DNA from 2 places in the Alteromonas macleodii ATCC 27126 genome. Region 2 is predicted to be linked to the other one. Evidence: predicted binding sites of a transcription regulator. Region 2 holds the regulator's gene; the other holds the start of a gene.
What was found. Region 2 encodes FliA, which starts transcription of late flagellar genes. Its sites were predicted from a motif close to CTAAAGNTNNNNNNNNNNNNGCCGATA; they were not measured.
Positions count from the first base shown of each region.

Region 1: a site for FliA is predicted at 2,186-2,212, ahead of MASE_RS05570 (flagellar protein MotY). Genes of this name have one in related genera too.

Region 1 covers NC_018632.1:1,306,150-1,309,570, reverse strand. Annotated here, with positions in the region: gene glpQ (glycerophosphodiester phosphodiesterase) at 1-1,139, shown strand, start outside; gene MASE_RS05570 (flagellar protein MotY) at 1,177-2,049, opposite strand; gene rnt (ribonuclease T) at 2,390-3,025, shown strand; gene MASE_RS05560 (peroxiredoxin) at 3,099-3,421, opposite strand, start outside.
Region 2 covers NC_018632.1:1,152,264-1,155,684, reverse strand. Annotated here, with positions in the region: gene MASE_RS04905 (protein phosphatase CheZ) at 1-695, opposite strand, end outside; gene cheY (chemotaxis response regulator CheY) at 730-1,113, opposite strand; gene MASE_RS04895 (RNA polymerase sigma factor FliA) at 1,150-1,881, opposite strand; gene MASE_RS04890 (MinD/ParA family protein) at 1,878-2,744, opposite strand; gene flhF (flagellar biosynthesis protein FlhF) at 2,750-3,421, opposite strand, start outside.

The DNA of each region.
Region 1 (3,421 bases), 150 kb from region 2:
CAGCGATATGTCGGAAGCCTCGAGCAGCGCACAATATAGGCTTGCGCAGTCAGCCAAAAGCAAAACTGGCCGCTATTCTGCCAGCGTTGTTTATCGCTTTTACCGGTGCAGTTGCTGCTGGCAGTGCGTTTTCGGCCATGGCTGCAAATAACGAGAGTGCGCAAACACACGCTGACACAAAAGAAAATGTTGAAACGCACTTTACCGTGATAGCCCATCGCGGCGCGTCGGGCTATTTACCTGAGCATACCCTCGAAGCTGCTACCCTCGCCTTTTCTCTGGGCCCTGATTTTATTGAGCAAGATGTTGTTATCACCAAAGACGACATACCCGTTGTGCTACACGACATCCACTTAGAAACGGTCACCAATGTAGAAGATGTGTTTCCTGCACGCCACCGCGATGACGGACGCTATTACGCGCGTGATTTTACTCTTGAAGAACTGCGACAACTGCAGGTACACGAGCGCGCTAACAGTGACGGGAAGCAAGTTTTTAAAGATAGGTACCGCGGCACGCATGCTAATTTTAAAGTTGCCACGTTAAATGAACACTTTGAGCTAATCAGCGAGCTAAATCGCCAATTTGGAACGTCTGTAGGGGTTTATCCTGAAGTAAAGTCCCCTGCCTTTCACATTAAAGAAGGCGTTGATGCCAGTAAAATCGTTGTAGATGCCTTAGATGCTTACGGGTTTGGTGGAGAGAGCGGTAATAGCTACCTGCAATGCTTCGATTTTAACGAAGTTAAGCGCATTCGAGAAACCCTGGGCTATAAAGGCAAAGTTGTGATGCTGATCGGCGAAAACGACTGGGGCGAAAGCGACACAGATTATAACTGGCTGCGCACTCAGGAAGGCATGCAGCAGGTTGCGTTATATACCGATGGCATAGGCCCTTGGTTAGGCCATTTACTCGATAATGAAGCGATGACTCAAGGAAAAATAGAAGCCGCGGCATGGATTGCCTACGCCCACGAAAATAACCTGACAATCCACCCCTACACCTACCGACATGATGCACTACCAGCAGGTATGAGTTCAGAACAAGTCTTGGAAGTTTTAGACAAGGTGGTAGGTGCTGACGGTGTTTTCACCGATCATTTAGTACCGGTATTAAGGTGGCGAGAAAAATTAAACTAACGCATTTTAAAGCGAGTGTAGGCGCGACAATTAGCGCCTAGGATTTTGAAAGTCGCACCACCACGCGTCTATTTTGGGCACGGCTTTCTCGCGTATCGTTTGGCGCAATATGGCGTTTCTCACCGTGGCCTGTTAACTGAATTCGATCTTCAGGTACACCTAGCGTAGTCAAATAGCTTTTTACTTCGTTAGCACGTCGAATAGACAACTGTTCATTATTATAGCGACCGCCGTAGCTATCGGTGTAACCATCAAGAAGCACAAGCTCAAGCTCGCCGTCTTCTTTTAAGTATTCACCTATCATGGTTAAGCGCTTCTGCGAATATTTGGTTAGCTCTGTACTGTTGTTTTGATACGACAATACCGTGTAGGCAATGTCATCAAAACCGAAGGGCAATAAGTTCGATACACACTTCACAAATTCACGATACACACCAGAGAAGTTGCTAGCGTTTAATGCCACACTCACTTGGTCGTATTTGTTATACCAATCTTGGTAATAGATTGTGGGCCAAAAGCCTTTTTCTAATTCAGACAACATAGTCCAAGCCGCATCCTGCGGAAGGTCGCCATTGTACTGTTTACGAATAGACATGTCGGCAATGGTTTTAGGCGCAACGCCGGGCATCCATTTAGGTGGTACAGAATAAACAGCAGCCATATCAAATTTGCTTGGCAGCAAATACATGTCCAGTTCAAATTCCATATTAAGCTGCTTCGACGCTGAGCTCGTGAACATGGCTTCGCCATAACCGGGTAGTTCGTGGTTCAAGGTACACTGAAGTCGGGTGTCTTTGTCTATTCGCCAGTTGGAGCTTTCTATGGTTGCAGAATATTGCCGCATGGCAGCGTGGGAAGACAATGACCCCAGCATCCCCAATAAAGCGATGTATTTTAATTTCGACACCATTTCGACACCATAACGAAAATCAGACTAACACAGGTAAAAGACAACACTACGTGCACAAATTACCGAACATAATGAATCAAATTAGCTCACACAAAAAGAAGAAATGTGCCTAATGATTTTTCACGCTTAATTTGATTATCGTCCAAATTGTAGAAAAGTTTAGCGTTTAATACCATTCGCGTTTTGTACTTTTGCTAGCCCCCTGATTTAACAGTTTATAAATTGCAACTGGCAACTCGAGAGTATCCTTGCGATAATTCTTTTACGCAATATGCTTCGCAGGTTGGTACGCATTTTAGTCACCAACCAATTAACGCAATCGAGTCTTACAAGAGTGTTTATGTCTGCCAACCCGCCCCTTCTCTCCCAGCGCTTTCGAGGTTACTTTCCCGTTGTTATCGACGTTGAAACAGCCGGATTTAATGCAGGCACTGACGCCCTGTTAGAATTAGCCGCGGTAACGGTGAAAATGGATGAAAACGGTATACTTCATCCTGATCAAACTTTTCATTATCACATTGACCCCTTTGAGGGCGCTAACCTAGAGCCAGCAGCCTTAGAATTTAATGGCATCGATCCTAATTGTGCATTGCGAGGGGCTATTGAAGAAAGCGAAGCCATGAAGGACTTATGTAAAGGCATCCGCAAGGCGCAAAAAAATGCAGACTGCCAACGTTCAGTTATTGTTGCTCACAATGCAACGTTCGATCAGAGTTTCGTCAATGCCGCGATAGAACGCTGCAATATAAAACGCACGCCGTTCCATCCGTTTGTTTCATTTGACACCACCAGCCTTGCTGGATTGGCCTTAGGCCAAACGGTTTTGGTAAAAGCATGCCGTGCAGCGGGGATTGCATTTGACCAAAGTGAAGCGCACAGTGCGCTGTATGACGCCCAAAAGACCACCGAGCTATTTTGCTATATGGTAAATCGCTATAAAGCGCTAGGCGGATGGCCTGTAGAAAATAAAGAGTAGTTTTATTCAAACTGATATAAACAAAAACAGCGCCAAAAGGCGCTGTTTTTTTATAATCTTTAAACAGTTTAGCTTATAGCTTGTCTGCTTCTTCAGATAGGTACTTAGCAACACCTTCAGGCGACGCATCCATACCTGCTTTACCTTCAGTCCAACCCGCTGGGCAAACTTCACCATGCTCTTGGTGGAATGCTAGTGCATCAACCATGCGTAGCATTTCATCAACGTTACGGCCAAGTGGAAGGTCATTGATTACCTGATGACGTACCATACCTTCTTCGTCGATTAGGAATGAACCACGGAACGCAACGCCATCTTCTGGGTGCTCAACATCGTATGCCTGGCAGATGTCGTGCTTAACGTCAGCAACAAGGGTGTACTTAACCGGACCAATAC
Region 2 (3,421 bases):
CGCTTATCGGCATCAATGATAGGGCCTTCTGCCTCTACACCATCAACCTTATCGGCCTTAACGCTAGATGGTTTAGTTTGTTCTGCACCGTCGCGTTCACCAAACATGGTAAGCATGTTAACTAAGCTGTCTTCCACTTCTTTAACCAAGTCGATAACGCGGCGAATAACCTGACCAGTTAAGTCTTGATAACCTTGAGCCATCAATACTTCTGTAAGTAACTGTGTAAGTTTAGCTGACTGTGCCGAACCTTCTTCCAACAATTCGTCTAAGTCTGCGCATAAAGCCTTGAATTCACCCAACTCTATTTGGCGATTCATCAGCTTCTTCCACTCAGGCATAACCTTTTCGATGCGCGCCGACAGCATTTCAGCTATAGGCATGCTCGCTTCAACTGCATCCATAGTAGTATTAGCAGCTTTTTCAGTTTCTTCAATTACGTAGGTTAGGCGGGATTGTGCATCGGGAATATCATCGGTCGCGAGATTTTTAATGCGGTCGTCTATTTGGAAATTATTCAGCGCGTCATGGAGCTGACGCGTCAGTTTCCCTACTTCGGCAAATAACTCAACGTTTTCTTTCATTGAGGCCGCTTCTAATAGGGCATTGGCTGAAGCGTTGTCACCCTCTTCAAGGTAGGTGACAAGCTGTTTTGCTTCTTCCAACGAAATTGGAACGTTTACATTCGTTGACATCCAGTAAACCTCATTTCTCTGGTGAGCGTCTGGATCAACCTAAACGTTCGAATATTTTATCTAATTTTTCTTTAAGTGTTGCTGCAGTGAACGGCTTAACAACGTAGCCATTAACACCTGCTTGCGCAGCGGCAACAATTTGCTCTTTCTTCGCTTCAGCAGTAACCATAAGTACTGGTAGGTGCTTGAGCTTGTCATCGGCTCTAATCGCGCGAAGCAAGTCAATACCCTGCATTCCAGGCATGTTCCAATCGGTAACTACGAAATCGAAATCACCTTGCTGCAACATAGGCAATGCAGTACTTCCGTCATCCGCTTCCTGGATGTTGGAAAAACCCAAATCTTTAAGTAGGTTTTTGATGATACGTCTCATGGTAGAAAAATCATCGACCACGAGAATTTTCATGCTTTTGTCCAAAATAGCCTCCAGTGAGGGGTTAATTGTTATTAATTTCTATTCTTCGTCAGCTTGCCACGACTTCATTCGTGATTTGAGTTTTAACATGGCCTGACTGTGAATTTGACTGACTCTCGATTCACTTACATCAAGAACCTCACCAATTTCTCTTAGGTTCAGCTCTTCATCATAATACAGCGAAAGTACAATCGCTTCTCTTTCAGGTAATGTCGTAATTGCATGGGCAAGCGCTTTTTGGAAAGCGCCTTGCATTAAATCTTCCAGTGGTGCGTCGCTACCTCGATTTTGCTCTGTCGAAATAACATCTTCTGACACACCTAAATCTTCAATACCTACCAGCTTTCCGGCATTTACTTCATTAAGCATTTGGTGATAGTCCTGCAAGCTTACATTAAGCTTATCAGCAATATCAGAATCTCTAGCATCGCGACCTGTTTCGCTTTCTACTTGCGAAATTGCTTCAGTGATCGCTCGGCCATTTCGGTGAACTGAACGCGGTGTCCAATCCCCTTTGCGAATTTCATCTAGCATAGCACCGCGAATGCGAATACCGGCAAACGTTTCAAAGCTGGCTCCTTTTGAACCATCAAAGTTTCGCGCGGCTTCTAATAATCCAATCATGCCTGATTGAATTAAATCGTCTACAAGAACACTAGCCGGCAATCGCGCTATCAAGTGATGCGCTATACGCTTAACCAATGGCGCATGTCTTTCGACTAACTGCGCTTTATCGGTTTGTTGTTGATAAGCGGCTGCCTTGCTGTTCAACGCTGACTTCCTACGGCTTTTTCTGCAACTAATTGTTCAATGAAAAACTCTAAATGGCCACCTGGCTGCGCTGGAATAGGCCATGTTAAGGCTTTACTCGCCAACTGTGTTATTGCAACGGCTGCCGGTGAACCTGGGTAAGCATCGACAATGGCTGTTTGTTTACGCACTGCTTTACGAATGTTCTCGTCAAACGGTACTGTCGCCACTAATTCTAGTGCAACATCTAAAAAACGCCCTGTCACTTTGCTTAATTTACTAAATAGCTCTTGGCCTTCTCGCACGTCGCGCACCATATTAGCCACAACTTTGAAGCGGAAAACACCGTGCTCTCTATTCAGAATTTTTATCAATGCATACGCATCTGTCAATGAAGTAGGCTCGTCACACACAACGACCATGATGTCTTGTGAGGCTTTTGAAAAGCTCAACACCATGTCTGAAATACCTGCCGCTGTATCAACGATTAGCACGTCAATTTGCGAGCGCAGCTCACTAAAGGCACGAATTAGGCCAGCGTGTTGCGTTGGCGACAATTCTGCCATCGACTGCGTGCCTGATGTGGCAGGGGCGATCTTTATTCCGTGCGGACCGGTCACTAATACTTCATCAAGTGTACATTCGCCGGAAAGCACGTGGGATAAGTTTTTCTCAACACGCAAACCTAACATAACGTCTACGTTAGCAAGACCGAGGTCCGCATCGAGAACCATTACACGTTTACCTTGCTTCGCCATGGCGATAGCGGTGTTCAATGTAATGTTTGTTTTACCTACGCCACCTTTGCCACCGGTGACGGCGATTACTTTGATTAACCGTGATTGCTTCATTTTTCTTAAGCTACTCGCTTGGTCGTCAATCATACTGCTTATGCTGTTTTAATTGCGTTGTTACCACTAGTATGATTCAAACCGTACTTTTTATAAAGCTTTGCAGCAGCGGAAACCAAAGATTTCGCTTCTGCAATCTTAATGTCTTCAGGTACTTTTTGACCATCGGTGACATAACTAACCGGTAATTGGTATTCAACCGCTGCACTAAGCACCTCTCCTAAAGAGTAGCACTCATCTAACTTTGTGAAAATACAGCCACTTAGTTCAATATCATCATACGCTTGAATGATTCTCTGCAAAGCAGGATATTGCGTATTTGCTTGCGCTACCAAATATTTTTTAACATTTGGCATTTGTCCGTTATCAAACTGCTTAATTTGTTTAATTAATCGACTGTCTCTTTGACTAAATCCAGCCGTATCAATCAATACTAGTCGCTTATGACGAAGTTGGAATAATAAATCCGCAAGTTCTTCACTAGTCTGCGCTTTTCTCACCGTGCAGCCAATAATCTTTCCGTATGTCGCTAGCTGCTCATAGGCGGCAATTCTATACGTATCGATGGTAATCATCGCAACCGACTCTGCACCGTATTTTTGCGCATAGCGGGCAGCAAGTTTCGCAACGGTAGTTGTTTTACCGGTACCTGTTGGTCCTACTAATGCAACAGCACCTTGTGCGCTAAGTATATCGTTTCCTGTCACATT